3 regions of the Streptomyces sp. NPDC015144 genome follow, and region 3 is predicted to be linked to each of the others. Evidence: predicted binding sites of a transcription regulator. Region 3 holds the regulator's gene; each other region holds the start of a gene.
The links. Region 3 encodes HrcA, which represses chaperone genes, less so after heat shock. Its sites were predicted from a motif close to TTNGCACTCNGNNNNNCNGAGTGCNAA; they were not measured.
Positions count from the first base shown of each region.

Region 1: a site for HrcA is predicted at 2,707-2,733, ahead of groES (co-chaperone GroES). Genes of this name have one in related genera too.
Region 2: a site for HrcA is predicted at 2,653-2,679, ahead of groL (chaperonin GroEL). Genes of this name have one in related genera too.

Region 1 covers NZ_JBIBUU010000005.1:57,174-62,308, forward strand. Annotated here, with positions in the region: gene ACF08W_RS11075 (methyltransferase domain-containing protein) at 1-943, opposite strand, end outside; gene ACF08W_RS11080 (polysaccharide deacetylase family protein) at 1,026-2,051, shown strand; gene ACF08W_RS11085 (DUF6234 family protein) at 2,073-2,555, opposite strand; gene groES (co-chaperone GroES) at 2,883-3,191, shown strand; gene groL (chaperonin GroEL) at 3,284-4,909, shown strand; gene ACF08W_RS11100 (hydroxyacid dehydrogenase) at 5,012-5,135, opposite strand, start outside.
Region 2 covers NZ_JBIBUU010000002.1:190,744-195,878, reverse strand. Annotated here, with positions in the region: gene ACF08W_RS04935 (hypothetical protein) at 1-690, shown strand, start outside; gene groL (chaperonin GroEL) at 869-2,491, opposite strand; gene ACF08W_RS04925 (cold-shock protein) at 2,861-3,067, opposite strand; gene ACF08W_RS04920 (ubiquitin-like small modifier protein 1) at 3,597-3,875, opposite strand; gene thrC (threonine synthase) at 3,905-5,135, opposite strand, start outside.
Region 3 covers NZ_JBIBUU010000004.1:249,932-255,066, forward strand. Annotated here, with positions in the region: gene ACF08W_RS10045 (nitronate monooxygenase) at 1-82, opposite strand, end outside; gene dnaJ (molecular chaperone DnaJ) at 207-1,343, opposite strand; gene hrcA (heat-inducible transcriptional repressor HrcA) at 1,344-2,360, opposite strand; gene ACF08W_RS10060 (MBL fold metallo-hydrolase) at 2,572-3,306, shown strand; gene ACF08W_RS10065 (DUF3097 domain-containing protein) at 3,339-4,160, shown strand; gene hemW (radical SAM family heme chaperone HemW) at 4,176-5,135, opposite strand, start outside.

The DNA of each region.
Region 1 (5,135 bases), on a different contig from region 3:
GCGCGACCAGGTCGGCGACCAGATGGGCGCGGATCACGGCGCCGTCCGGCTCGTACAGGTAGCGGCCGACCGGGCCGACCGGCGGGGCGGGCAGCGGGGCCCCGGACCACAGGGTGGCGGCCGCCGGGAGCAGCGTGGCGCGGTGGGCGCCGGACGTGAACCCCTCGCCGAACCAGAGGACCGCCTCCTTCACGTCGCCGCCGTCCGAGATCCACTCGGCCTCGGCCTGCTCGGGGATCGCCTCGTGCGGGATGCCGGGGGCGATCTTCAGGGCGGCGCGGGGGGCCGCGAGGGCGGCGCCGACCGCCCAGGACAGCGGCGGCGAGTACGCCTCGGGGTCGAAGATCCGGCCCCGCCCGCCGCGCCGGGCCGGGTCCACGAAGACCGCGTCGCAGGACGAGGTGTCGACGGCGGCGACATCGGCGCACCGCACCTCGATCAGACCGTCCAGCCCCAGCGCGGCGGCGTTGGCGCGGGCCACGTCGGCGGTCAGCGGGTCGCGGTCCACGGCGAGTACGGAGATGCCCGCGCGGGCCAGCTCGATGGCGTCGCCGCCGATGCCGCAGCAGAGGTCGGCGACGCGGCGCACCCCGCCCGCCGCGAACCGTCCGGCGCGGTGGGCGGCCACCGAGGTGCGGGTCGCCTGCTCGACACCGTTCGGCGTGAAGTACATCCGGTACGCGTCCTCGGCGCCGAACTTGGCCACCGCCCGCTGCCGGAGCCGGGCCTGCCCGAGCGCGGCCGACACCAGGGCGGCGGGGTGGGTGCGGCGCAGCCGGGTGGCGGTGGCGAGCTCCTGGGCGGGGTCGTGGTCCCGCAGTTCGGCGAGGAGCGCGGCGCCCTCGGGGGTGCGCAGGGCCCGGAAGCCGGCGAGGGGGTCGGGGGCGTCGGACCGGCCGGTGCCGGACGGGTCGTTCGGGGCGAGAGCGTTCACCCGTCCCATTGTGAGCCAGCCGGGTAGACCGGCGGTCCGGGCCGCGGTGTCGGGCCGGACCGCCGGTCGACGGCTGGCAGGATGCGGCGCCATGCAACTTGTACGACAAAACGAAAAAAGCACCGCAAAACCACCCAGATCATCCGGGTCCCCGGGTCGACGGCGCGGACGCCCGTGCCACCCCACGGCCGCCGTACTGGCCGCGCTCCTGGTCGCGGCGGTCGGCTCGGGCTGCGCCTCCGAGTCCGGCGGAACCGGGCGGGGGAGCGGGCCCCTCGCCGGGAACCCGGGCCCGGCGGCGGGCCCGAACCCCGCCGCCGGGCTCCCGGGCGTCCCCGCGCTCCGCCGCGGCCTGGCCCGCCTGCCCGGCGAGCGCTACGGGAACGCGCGGCTCGCCCCGGCCGTCCGGGCCAGGATCGCGAAGAAGTGGGGGCTCGACCGGCCGCCGCTGATCGCCCCGCTGCCGCCCCTGGTCAAGCCGCGCGTCACCACCCGCGAGGGCTTCGAGGTGACCGGCGGCGACGACACGCTCCCGCCGGTCTTCACCACCGTCCCGACCACGGACCGGGTCGTCTTCCTGACCATCGACGACGGCGCGGAGAAGGACCCCGAGCTGCTCCAGATGATGGACGAGCTGGACATCCCGTACAGCGCGTTCCTCAGCGACGACGAGGTGAAGGACAACTACGGCTACTTCGGCGAGGCCCAGCGGCTGGGCACCGTCCTCGGCAACCACACGCTCCACCACCCCTACCTCCCCGGCCTCTCCTCCGACGAGCAGCGGCGCGAGATCTGCGGCCAGCAGGACCTCATGGCGGAGCGGTACGGGAAGCGGCCCCGCCTCTTCCGCCCGCCGTACGGCAACTACGACGCCGACACCCTGCGCATCGCGCGGTCCTGCGGGATCAGGGCCGTGCCGCTGTGGAACGCCGAGGCGTTCCCGGACCGTATGGAGTGGCGCGAGGACGACCAGGAGCTGCGTCCGGGCGACATCATCCTCACCCACTTCCGCGGCCGGGCGGCCTGGGGCGGCAGCATGGCCGACCTGGTCCGGACGGTCCTGAGAACCGTCACCGAACAGGGCTACGCGGTGGCCCGCCTGGAGGACTACGTCTGACGGCCCGGCTCCGGCAGGCTCTCAGCCGCCGGAGTCCAGGCACTCCCGGTTGTCCCCGCCACTGCGGCACGGATGGCCGGAGTGCCCCGGATCCTCCGTGTGCGACGGCGCGGGGGCGGGCGGGTGCGCGCGGCCGTGCTCCCCGACGCCGGTCAGTACCGCCGCCACGCACAGCACCACCCCGGCCACCAGTTGCCCTCCGCCCGCCCACGGCCGGCCGCCGCGCATCAGGACGAGGGCGAACAGCAGGGCCACCGCGGCGAAGCCGCCGAGGGCGAGGGGCGGGCCCCAGTCCGTCGGCGGCGGGCCCACCGGCTCCGGCGGCGCCCCCTTCTCCGGCCCCGGGGCGCCGAGGCCGCCGTGGGAGAGGGCCAGTTGAAGGGCGACGGCCGCGCCGATCACCCCCTCCAGGAGCAGCAGCGACAGCCCGAGCAGCGCGTCGAGGCAGCCGTTCACCGCGGCCGCCCGGCGCCGTCCGTCCGGCGGGGGAAGGGATCGGGTCATGCCCCCACCGTCGTACGGAACGCTCCGGTCCGTCCGTACGTTGCCCGCATGGTGTCCGGACCGTTGTCCGGACCAACCCCTTCCGGCGGCTCGAAGCTCCCGGCGCCCTGAAGCTCCTGGCGGCTCGAAGACGACGCCACGACCGCGCGAATTGGCACTCCGCTTGACCGAGTGCTAATCGCGGTCATAGTCTCGGTGCTGGCACTCACCACTGGAGAGTGCCAAACCACTGCGCGACTGGCAGGTCCGGCACCCGCGACGACGGATCGACCTGGTCGCCACCCAAGACTGTTACCCCGTGAGATCTCCGAAGGGGGAGACCGGATCGTGTCGACCGCCAGCTCCAAGGTTGCGATCAAGCCGCTCGAGGACCGCATTGTGGTCCAGCCGCTCGACGCCGAGCAGACCACGGCCTCCGGCCTGGTCATTCCGGACACCGCCAAGGAGAAGCCCCAGGAGGGCGTCGTCCTGGCCGTGGGTCCGGGCCGCTTCGAGAACGGCGAGCGCCTTCCGCTCGACGTCAAGACCGGCGACGTCGTGCTCTACAGCAAGTACGGCGGCACCGAGGTGAAGTACAGCGGCGAGGAGTACCTCGTCCTCTCGGCTCGCGACGTGCTCGCGATCGTCGAGAAGTAATTCACCCACGTTTTCTGTTCCGCGCCCCTGGCCCCCTGCGATAACCAGCCGGGTCGGGGGCGCGGTTCGTTCGAGAGGAAAGCTCAGCTCCCATGGCGAAGATCCTGAAGTTCGACGAGGACGCCCGTCGCGCCCTCGAGCGCGGCGTCAACAAGCTTGCCGACACGGTCAAGGTGACGATCGGCCCCAAGGGCCGCAACGTCGTCATCGACAAGAAGTTCGGTGCCCCCACCATCACCAACGACGGTGTCACCATCGCGCGCGAGGTCGAGCTCGACGACCCGTACGAGAACCTCGGTGCCCAGCTGGTGAAGGAGGTCGCCACCAAGACCAACGACATCGCGGGTGACGGCACCACCACCGCCACCGTGCTCGCCCAGGCGCTCGTCCGCGAGGGTCTGCGCAACGTCGCCGCCGGTGCCTCCCCGGCCGCCCTGAAGAAGGGCATCGACGCCGCGGTCAAGGCCGTGTCCGAGGAGCTCCTCGCGACCGCCCGCCCGATCGAGGACAAGACCGACATCGCCGCCGTGGCCGCGCTCTCCGCGCAGGACCCGCAGGTCGGCGAGCTCATCGCGGACGCGATGGACAAGGTCGGCAAGGACGGCGTCATCACCGTCGAGGAGTCCAACACCTTCGGTCTGGACCTCGACTTCACCGAGGGCATGGCCTTCGACAAGGGCTACCTGTCCCCGTACATGGTGACCGACCAGGAGCGTATGGAGGCCGTCCTCGACGACCCGTACATCCTCGTCCACCAGGGCAAGATCGGCTCCATCCAGGAGCTGCTCCCGCTGCTGGAGAAGGTCATCCAGGCCGGTGGCTCCAAGCCGCTGCTGATCATCGCCGAGGACGTCGAGGGCGAGGCGCTGTCGACCCTCGTCGTCAACAAGATCCGTGGCACCTTCAACGCCGTCGCCGTGAAGGCCCCCGGCTTCGGTGACCGCCGCAAGGCCATGCTCGGCGACATCGCCACCCTCACCGGTGCGACCGTCATCGCCGAGGAGGTCGGCCTCAAGCTCGACCAGGCCGGTCTGGATGTGCTGGGCACCGCCCGCCGCGTCACCGTCTCCAAGGACGACACCACGATCGTGGACGGCGGCGGCGAGCCCGGCGACGTCAAGGGCCGGGTCAACCAGATCAAGGCCGAGATCGAGTCCACGGACTCCGACTGGGACCGTGAGAAGCTCCAGGAGCGCCTCGCGAAGCTGGCCGGCGGCGTCTGCGTGATCCGCGTCGGTGCCGCCACCGAGGTGGAGCTCAAGGAGAAGAAGCACCGTCTGGAGGACGCCATCTCCGCGACCCGCGCCGCGGTCGAGGAGGGCATCGTCTCCGGTGGTGGCTCCGCCATCGTCCACGCCGTCAAGGTCCTGGACGGCGACCTCGGCAAGTCCGGCGACGAGGCCACCGGTGTCGCGGTCGTGCGCCGCGCCGCGGTCGAGCCGCTGCGCTGGATCGCCGAGAACGCCGGCCTGGAGGGCTACGTCATCACCTCCAAGGTCGCCGAGCTGGAGAAGGGCCAGGGCTTCAACGCCGCCACCGGCGAGTACGGCGACCTGGTGAAGGCCGGCGTCATCGACCCGGTCAAGGTCACCCGCTCCGCCCTGGAGAACGCCGCGTCCATCGCGTCGCTGCTGCTCACGACCGAGACCCTGGTCGTCGAGAAGCCGGCCGAGGAAGAGGCCGAGGCCGGCCACGGCGGTCACGGCCACTCCCACTGACGCACCGCCGTCGGGCAGGCGCACAGCCGCGGAAGGCCCCCTGTCCCACCGTTTCGACGGTGGGACAGGGGGCCTTTCGGTGTTCGTTTCGGGCCGGTGGCCTCAGGCCGAGCGGCCGAGGCTGCCGGAGTGCACCGGGTCCGCGAAGGGCAGCCCGGCAGCGAAGCGCTCCAGCTCGTCCAGTGCCTGATCGGCCATCCGGTGCAGCTCGCCGCCGAGCGAGCCC
Region 2 (5,135 bases), on a different contig from region 3:
GCGCTCCAGGCGTTCGCGCACTACGTCAGGGATCTCGACGGCCGGTTCTCCGACCAGATCAACAGCCCGGCCACCCGGGAACTGCTGTGGCGGCACATCGGTACGTGGAACGGCACCCCGGACCGGGACGGGGCGCGCGCCGCGTTCCTCGCCGAGATGGCGGCCGTCGGTGAGTGGCCGCGCCGTCCCCGGCTGATCGGGGTCGCCAACGGCACGGCCGACGGGGTCGGCACCGACGTACGGGCGGGCGAACTGGCCCTGGAGGGCACAGGCGGATCGGTCGTCGGCACCCGTCTCCACACCCAGGCGCCCGGCCCCGACGAATCCGTGGCGAAGCTCCGGGTGGTGGCCCCGAAGACCCACGAGGTACGGACCACGGGGCTCCCCTCGATCGACGGCGCCCCCGGCGGCTCGCTGGAGGGCTTCGGCATCCTCGCCGACGGGCTCAACGCCCTGCACCCCGATCTCGGTCTCACGACCGCCGTGCGCATCCGGTCGCACTGCTTCGTGCCGTCCGTCAGTGCGGTGGACATCGGCGAGCTGGACACGGACGACGAGTTGTACAAGGACATCTCCGCGCTTCCGGCCGGGACCGGCGGGCTGGACGCCTACCGGCTCGCCTCCCGGAACGAACCGCACGCGCTCGTCACCGGAGAGCTCTGCACCTGGCTCCTCAGCCACCTTCCGTAGCGAAAGCCACCTTCCGTAGCGAAGCCGCCTTCCGTATCGAAGAAAGCCGGCTTCCACGGGGAAAGCCGACTTCCCGACGGAGCGCGGAACGGCGTTGGCCCCCGGGACCAGAAGGTCCCGGGGGCCAACGCCCGCAGAGCTCGGAAGCCGTGCGGAAGGAACTACCGATCCGTCAGGATCAGAAGTCCATGTCACCGCCCGGCATGCCGCCCGGAGCGGCCGCGGCGGCCTTCTCCGGCTTGTCTGCGATGACGGCCTCGGTGGTGAGGAACAGCGCGGCGATGGACGCGGCGTTCTGCAGGGCGGAGCGCGTGACCTTCGCCGGGTCGAGGATGCCCTCGGCGATCATGTCGACGTACTCGCCGGTGGCGGCGTTCAGACCGTGGCCGACGGCCAGGTTGCGCACCTTCTCGACGACGACGCCGCCCTCAAGACCACCGTTGACGGCGATCTGCTTGAGCGGGGCCTCCAGGGCGAGCTTCACGGCGTTGGCGCCGGTCGCCTCGTCACCCGAGAGCTCCAGCTTCTCGAAGACGGCCGAGGCCTGGAGCAGAGCCACGCCACCACCGGCGACGATGCCCTCCTCGACGGCGGCCTTGGCGTTGCGCACCGCGTCCTCGATGCGGTGCTTGCGCTCCTTCAGCTCGACCTCGGTCGCGGCACCGGCCTTGATGACGGCCACGCCGCCGGCCAGCTTCGCGAGGCGCTCCTGGAGCTTCTCGCGGTCGTAGTCCGAGTCGGAGTTCTCGATCTCGGCGCGGATCTGGTTGACGCGGCCCTGGACCTGGTCGCTGTCACCGGCACCGTCGACGATCGTCGTCTCGTCCTTGGTGATGACGACCTTGCGGGCGCGGCCGAGCAGGTCGAGACCGGCGTTCTCCAGCTTGAGGCCGACCTCCTCGGAGATGACCTGGCCACCGGTGAGGATGGCGATGTCGCCGAGCATGGCCTTGCGGCGGTCGCCGAAGCCCGGGGCCTTGACGGCGACGGACTTGAAGGTGCCACGGATCTTGTTGACGACCAGGGTCGACAGGGCCTCGCCCTCGACGTCCTCGGCGATGATCAGCAGCGGCTTGCCGGACTGCATGACCTTCTCCAGCAGCGGAAGGAGGTCCTTCACGTTGCTGATCTTCGAGTTGACGATCAGGATGTACGGGTCGTCGAGCGACGCCTCCATACGCTCCATGTCGGTGGCGAAGTACGCCGAGATGTAGCCCTTGTCGAAGCGCATACCCTCGGTGAGCTCCAGCTCCAGACCGAAGGTCTGGGACTCCTCGACGGTGATGACGCCTTCCTTGCCGACCTTGTCCATGGCCTCGGCGATGAGCTCGCCGATCTGGGTGTCGGCGGCGGAGATGGAGGCCGTCGAAGCGATCTGCTCCTTGGTCTCCACGTCCTTGGCCTGCTCCAGGAGGGCGGCGGAGACGGCCTCGACGGCCTTCTCGATGCCCCGCTTGAGCGCCATCGGGTTGGCACCCGCGGCGACGTTGCGCAGACCCTCGCGGACGAGCGCCTGGGCGAGAACGGTGGCGGTGGTCGTACCGTCGCCGGCGACGTCGTCCGTCTTCTTGGCGACCTCCTTGACCAGCTCCGCACCGATCTTCTCGTACGGGTCCTCCAGCTCGATCTCCTTGGCGATGGACACGCCATCGTTGGTGATCGTGGGGGCGCCCCACTTCTTCTCAAGGACGACGTTGCGACCCTTGGGGCCAAGGGTGACCTTGACGGCGTCGGCGAGCTGGTTCATGCCGCGCTCGAGACCGCGCCGGGCCTCCTCGTCGAACGCGATGATCTTGGCCATGTGAAGTGGTCCTCCCGGACAGGGGTGGATTTCTCCGGACCGGATGGCGCCCGCGACGGACGGCCTGCGTACCCGGTGGTTCCTTGCCCCACCGGGCTGCGGGCCTCACCGGCCCGGTCCAAGTTCTGTCACTCTCACCTGGAGAGTGCTAACGCCAATGATTAGCACTCGACCCCCGAGAGTGCAAGCGTCCCCCTCGGGATGTGGACAGTGCGCCGGGCGCGTGGCGGACGGCGCGCGGGGCGCGTCGGGGGGTCGGGCGGGGCGCGAGGTCCGCGCGCCGGGCGCGTCCGGGACGCACTGAGGGCCCGTACCTCATGGGTACGGGCCCTCAGTGCGTGAGTGGCGTCGTTGGCCGACCGCTCGAACTCAGCCGACGGCGAGCTTGACCATGTCTGCCTGCGGCCCCTTCTGGCCCTGCGAGATCTCGAACTCGACTCGCTGACCCTCTTCAAGGGTGCGGTATCCGTCCATCTGGATCGCGCTGTAGTGGACGAAAACATCCGCACCACCGTCGACCGCGATGAAGCCGTACCCCTTCTCCGCGTTGAACCACTTGACGGTGCCCTGAGCCATGCCTAACTCCCCTATTACTGGCCCTTGCGCAGGTCCGCACTTCGCGGACCCGGGTCAGAACTCCCCCTCCGACAGGTAGAGGGCGTGTGCGCCGGAACGCGTCGACCGCGGCTGAATGTATCTGTCCAACTGCCCTCTGCAACAGGTCAATCGGACGAGAATTCTGGGCAGCGCTGAACACCCGGATATGCGCGATTCAGAGGATTCCCGGGCAACTCGGGCCGGGCAAAGGTGACTTATGCCGCAAGCGGAACACACACTTTGGCTGCATCTTGTCGGGGCCGGGCGCATTCTCATACGCGGTTGGCGCGAGCAGCTGGGGGGACTTCCCCTACTCTACCGCGCTCAACCATGCAGAATTGCCCCCTCCGTTTGAATCCGGAGAGGGCAATTCGACAACGCGGGCGACAGTCACGGCCGATCGGCGCGGCATCAGGAACACCAGGACATCGCGACATCAGGCCTCAGGACATCAGGCCGTCGGACATCGGAACGGCGTGAGGACATCGTGATGTCAGGGAGTCGGGCCTCAGCAGCCGCCGGCCACGGCCGGGATGATCGAAATGCCGGCGCCGTCCGGCGTCGCGGTGTTCAGGCCGTCCTCGAAGCGGACGTCGTCGTCGTTGACGTACACGTTCACGAAGCGGCGCAGCTTGCCCTGGTCGTCCAGGACGCGGGCGGCGATGCCCGGGTGGTTCTGCTCCAGGGACGCGATGACCTGGGAGAGGGTCGAGCCCTCGGCCGGAACCTCGGCCTGGCCGCCGGTGTAGGTGCGGAGGATGGTGGGGATACGGACCTTGACGCTCATGGGTGTGTCCTTCCTGGAGGCTCGGTTGATCAGCTGGTGGCGAGGCCGGCGGCGCGGAACGCCTCCAGGCTGGGGCGGATCGTCGCGGTCGCCTGAGAGGTCTCGGCCACCGCGTCGAGGGTCTTGAGTCCGTCGCCCGTGTTGAGGACGACCGTGGTCAGCGCGGGATCGATCAGACCGGCCTCGATGAGCTTCTTCGTCACGCCGACCGTCACCCCGCCCGCCGTCTCCGCGAAGATCCCCTCGGTGCGGGCCAGCAGCTTGATCGCGTCGACGACCTGCTCGTCGTTCACGTCCTCGACCGCGCCGCCGGTGCGGCGGGCGATGTCCAGGACGTACGGACCGTCGGCCGGGTTGCCGATCGCGAGCGACTTGGCGATCGTGTTCGGCTTCTGCGGCCGGACGACGTCGTGACCGCCCTTGTACGCCACCGAGACCGGCGAGCACCCCTCGGCCTGGGCGCCGAAGAGCTTGTACGGCTTGTCCTCGACCAGGCCGAGCTTGATCAGCTCCTGGAGCCCCTTGTCGATCTTGGTGAACTGGGAGCCGGAGGCGATCGGGATGACCAGCTGGTCCGGGAGCCGCCAGCCGAGCTGCTCGCAGATCTCGTACGCCAGGGTCTTGGAGCCCTCGCCGTAGTACGGGCGCAGGTTGACGTTGACGAAGCCCCAGCCCTCGCCGAGCGGGTCGCCGATCAGCTCGGAGCAGAAGCGGTTGACGTCGTCGTACGTGCCCTCGATGCCGACCAGCTCGCCGCCGTACACCGCGGCCATGACGACCTTGCCCTGCTCCAGGTCGTGCGGGATGAAGACGCAGGAGCGGAAGCCGGCGCGGGCGGCGGCAGCGCCCACCGCACCGGCGAGGTTGCCGGTGGAGGAGCAGGACAGGGTGGTGAAGCCGAAGGCGCGGGCGGCCTCGATGGCCTGGGCGACGACACGGTCCTTGAAGGAGTGCGTGGGGTTGCCGGAGTCGTCCTTGACGAACAGCTTGCCGGGCTCGACGCCCAGCTCACGGGCGAGGTTGTCGGCCTGGACGAGCTTGGTCCAGCCGGGGTTCAGGTTGGGCTTCTCGGCGACGTCCGCGGGGACCGGCAGCAGCGGGGCGTAGCGCCAGATGTTCGCCGGTCCGGCCTCGATGCGCTTCCTCAGCTCCTCGGGGGAACCGGTCGGCAGTTCGTACGCGACTTCGAGCGGGCCGAAACAGGAGGCACAGGCGAAAATGGGGCCGAGCTCGAAACGCTCGCCGCACTCGCGACAGGAA
Region 3 (5,135 bases):
CGAGCGGGGGGCCGGAGGCGCCGCCCGCCATCGGGGCCTGCACGATCGGATACCGGCAGAGATCGGTCAATGCGGATGACATGACCGCATCGTGTCACGTCCGGGCCGGACCGGACCCGCCGGGACGCACCGGCCGCGACCCGGGTACGCGCGGACGCCGGGCGGCCCAGTCGAGGGGGCCCCGCCCGGCGTCCGGACACCGCGGGTCAGCGGCCGTTGAAGGCGTCCTTCAGCCGGGAGAACAGCCCCTGCTGGCCGGGCTGGAACTGGCCGGTGGGCCGCTCCTCGCCCCGCATCTTCGCCAGGTCCCGCAGCAGTCGTTCCTGCTCCGGGTCCAGCTTCGTCGGGGTCATCACCTCGACGTGCACGATCAGGTCGCCGCGCCCGCCGCCGCGCAGATGCGTGACGCCGCGGCCGTGCAGCGGGACGGACTGGCCGGACTGGGTGCCGGGCCGGATGTCGACCTCCTCCAGTCCGTCGAGCGTCTCCAGCGGCACCTTGGTGCCGAGCGCGCCCGCCGTCATCGGGATGGTGACCGTGCAGTGCAGGTCGTCGCCGCGGCGCTGGAACACCGCGTGCGACAGCTCGTGGATCTCCACGTACAGATCGCCGGCCGGGCCGCCGCCGGGGCCGACCTCGCCCTCGCCCGCGAGCTGGATGCGGGTGCCGTTGTCGACACCGGCGGGGATCTTCACCGTGAGCGTGCGCCGCGAGCGGATGCGGCCGTCACCGGCGCACTCCGGGCACGGCGTCGGCACGACCGTGCCGAACCCCTGGCACTGCGGGCAGGGCCGCGAGGTCATGACCTGGCCCAGGAAGGACCGGGTGACCTGCGAGACCTCGCCGCGGCCGCGACACATGTCACAGGTCTGGGCGGAGGTACCGGGCGCGGCGCCCTCGCCGCTGCACGTGGTGCAGACGACGGCCGTGTCGACCTGGATGTCCTTGGTCGTTCCGAACGCGGCCTCGGCGAGGTCGATCTCCAGCCGGATCATCGCGTCCTGGCCGCGCCGGGTGCGCGACCGGGGCCCGCGCTGCTGCGACGTGCCGAAGAACGCGTCCATGATGTCGGAGAAGTTGCCGAAGCCACCCTGTCCGAAGCCGCCCGCGCCGGCGCCGCCGGAGGAGGACAGCGGGTCGCCGCCGAGGTCGTAGACCTGCTTCTTCTGCGGGTCCGACAGCACCTCGTAGGCGGCGTTGATCTCCTTGAACCGCTCCTGGGTCTTCGGATCGGGGTTGACATCCGGGTGCAGCTCGCGGGCGAGCCGACGGAATGCCTTCTTGATCTCGTCCTGGGACGCGTCGCGGCGTACGCCGAGTACGGCGTAGTAGTCCGTGGCCACTTACGACTCCGCCAGGATCTGTCCGACGTAACGTGCCACTGCGCGTACCGCTCCCATCGTTCCGGGGTAGTCCATGCGGGTCGGTCCGACCACGCCGAGTTTGGCGACTGCCTCGTCGCCCGAACCGTAGCCGACCGCGACGACGGACGTGGAGTTGAGCCCCTCGTGGGCGTTCTCGTGCCCGATGCGTACGGTCATGCCCGAGTCCTTGGCCTCGCCGAGCAGCTTCAGCAGCACGACCTGCTCCTCCAGAGCCTCCAGCACCGGCCGGATCATCACGGGGAAGTCGTGCCCGAAGCGCGTGAGGTTGGAGGTGCCGCCGATCATCAGCCGCTCCTCCGTCTCCTCGACGAGGGTTTCGAGCAGGATGGAGAGCACGGTGGAGACGGTGCCCCGGTCCTCGCTCTCGAAGGATTCCGGCAGATCCTGCACCAGTTGCGGGACGTCCGTGAAACGGCGTCCCACCACCCGGCTGTTGAGCCGGGCCCGCAGGTCGGCGAGAGAGGTCTCGCCGAACGGGGCGGGGCAGTCGATCATGCGCTGTTCGACCCGGCCGGTGTCCGTGATGAGCACGAGCATCAGCCGGGCGGGCGCCAGCGAGAGCAGTTCCACGTGCCGCACCGTCGACCGGGTCAGCGAGGGGTACTGCACGATGGCGACCTGCCGGGTCAGCTGCGCGAGCAGCCGTACGGTGCGGCCCACGACGTCGTCGAGGTCGACCGCTCCGTCGAGGAAGTTGTGGATCGCGCGGCGCTCCGGCGACGAGAGGGGCTTGACCCCCGCGAGCCGGTCGACGAAGAGCCGGTAGCCCTTGTCCGTCGGAATGCGTCCGGCGCTGGTGTGGGGCTGGGCGATGAACCCCTCGTCCTCCAGCACGGCCATGTCGTTGCGGACGGTCGCCGGGGAGACCCCCAGCTTGTGCCGCTCGGTGAGCGCCTTGGAGCCGACGGGCTCCTCCGTGCCGACATAGTCCTGGACGATGGCGCGGAGCACTTCGAGTCTGCGTTCACTGAGCATCGCGCACACCTCCAGCTGTGTTTCCTCGGTGGTTCCCGGGCCGTTCCCGTGTCCCTGTCCAGTGTCCCTGTCCAGGATTTCGCCTGGCACTCTGTCACCCCGAGTGCCAGCAATCCCCCGCCAGTGTACGGCGGCCGAGTGGGGGCCTAGCAAGGGCGACCGGCCAGCCCGTCACGAGACCCCGCGGGTGTTTTGCCGATAGCGTCGCGGTATGGACGCTTCTTGGGAAGAGTTCGGGTGGGAACGGATCGGCCACGGAGTGGGCCGGCGGCGCCTTCCCGGATGGGATGCGACGGTCGCGCTGGTCGTCGGGGCGGACGGCGCGCTGCTCTTCGACACCGGGTCGACGCTCCGCGAGGGGGCCGAGGTGCGGGCCCAGGCCGAGGCGCTGCTGGGCCGGAGGGTGACACATGTCGCACTCAGCCATCCGCACTTCGACCACGTGCTGGGCACCGCCGCGTTCTCCGGCGTCCAGGTGTACGGGGCGGCCGGGCTGGCGGAGTTCCTGCGGAAGGACGGCGCGGCGGAGCTGCGCGCCTCGGCGGTGCGCCACGGGGTCGCGGAGCGCGACGCGGCGGAGGCCGTCGACGCGCTGGTGGTGCCGGGGCACCCGGTGCGCGGGGAGTGGACGGTCGGCCTGGGCGGCGGGCGCGAGGTGGTGCTGGCCGAGCTGGGCCCCGCGCACAGCGGCCACGACCTGGTGGCGGTCGTCCCCGGCTCCCCCGGATCGCCCGCCGTCGTGCTCTGCGGCGACCTGGTGGAGGAGTCCGGCGAGCCCCAGGCCGGCGAGGACGCGCATCCGTCCCGCTGGCCGGGCGCGCTGGACCGGCTGCTGGCGCTGGGCGGCGAGGACGCGGTGTACGTGCCGGGGCACGGGGCGGTGGTGGACGCGGCGTTCGTACGGGAGCAGCGCGGGCGACTGGCCGGACGTTCCGGCGTGTCGTGACCCCCGGGCTCCGGTCGTCCTATCGTCGTGCGATGCGCAGCTACCAGCCGGACCTGACCCCGCCGTGGAAGAGGTCCGCCCCCGTTCCCGAGGTCCCCGCCGAGCCCGATCTGGTGGTGGAGGAGGTGTCCACCGGATTCTGCGGTGCGGTGATCCGGTGCGAGAAGACGGCCCAGGGTCCGACGGTGACCCTGGAGGACCGCTTCGGCAAGCACCGGGTGTTCCCGATGGAGCCGCGCGGCTTCCTGCTGGAGGGCAGGGTGGTCACCCTCGTCCGCCCGGCGGCCGCCGCCCCGGCACTCCCGTCCCGTACGGCCTCGGGGTCGGTCGCGGTCCCCGGGGCGCGGGCCCGGGTCGCACGGGCCGGGCGGATCTACGTGGAGGGGCGGCACGACGCGGAGCTGGTGGAGCGGGTCTGGGGCGACGACCTCCGGATCGAGGGCGTGGTCGTGGAGTACCTGGAGGGCATCGACGACCTGCCGGGCATCGTGCGCGCCTTCTCCCCCGGCCCGGACGCCCGGCTGGGCGTGCTGGTCGACCATCTGGTGCCCGGCTCCAAGGAGTCCCGGATCGCCGAGCGGGTGACGGAGGCGGACGTGCTGGTGGTGGGGCACCCGTACATCGACGTGTGGGAGGCGGTGAAGCCGTCCTCGGTGGGCATCCCGGCGTGGCCGGCGGTGCCGCGCGGGCAGGACTGGAAGACCGGGGTGTGCCGGGCGCTGGGCTGGCCGGAGAACACCGGCGCGGCCTGGCAGCGCATCCTCTCCTCGGTCCGCTCCTACCGGGATCTGGAGCCGTCGCTGCTGGGCTCGGTGGAGCACCTGATCGACTTCGTCACGGCGCCGCCGCAGTAGCCTTCCCCGGGGCCCTCAGTCGACCAGGTCCCGCACCACCGCGTCCGCCAGGAGCCGCCCGCGCAGGGTGAGCACCGCCCGCCCGTCCTCGTACGGGGCGGGCTCCAGGAGGCCGTCGGCCAGGGCGCGGCGGGCGGCGGCGAGACCGGCCGGGGCCAGCAGCGACAGCGGGCAGCCGTCGGCGAGCCGGAGTTCCAGCAGGATGCGCTCGACGCGCCGGTCCTCGGCGGAGAGGATCTCCCGGCCGGCGCCGGGCGAGCGCCCCTCGGCGAGGGCCTGGGCGTAGGCGCCGGGGTGCTTCACGTTCCACCAGCGGACCCCGCCGACGTGGCTGTGCGCCCCGGGGCCGGCGCCCCACCAGTCGGCGCCGCGCCAGTACAGCTCGTTGTGCAGGCACCGGCCCTCGGGGGTGCGGGACCAGTTCGACACCTCGTACCAGGAGTAGCCCGCCGCGGCCATCGCCTCCTCGGCGATCAGGTAGCGGTCGGCGTGGACGTCGTCGTCGGTCATCGGGACCTCGCCGCGCCGGATGCGGCGGGCCAGCTGGGTGCCCTCCTCGACGATCAGGGCGTACGCCGACACATGGTCGGGTCCGGCGCCGATCGCCGCGTCCAGCGAGGCCCGCCAGTCGTCGTCGGACTCGCCGGGGGTGCCGTAGATCAGGTCGAGGTTGATGTGCGCGAAGCCCGCCTGCCGGGCCTCGGCGACGCAGGCCTCGGGGCGCCCGGGGGTGTGCGTGCGGTCCAGGATCTTCAGGACGTGCTGCCGGGCGCTCTGCATCCCGAAGGAGATCCGGTTGAAGCCGCCCTCGCGCAGTTCGGCGAGGTAGGCCGGGCCGACCGATTCGGGGTTGGCCTCGGTGGTGATCTCGGCACCGTCCGCCAGCCCGAACTCCTCGCGGATCGCCGCCAGCATCCGGACCAGGTCGGCGGCGGCGAGCAGCGTCGGGGTGCCGCCGCCGACGAAGACCGTGCG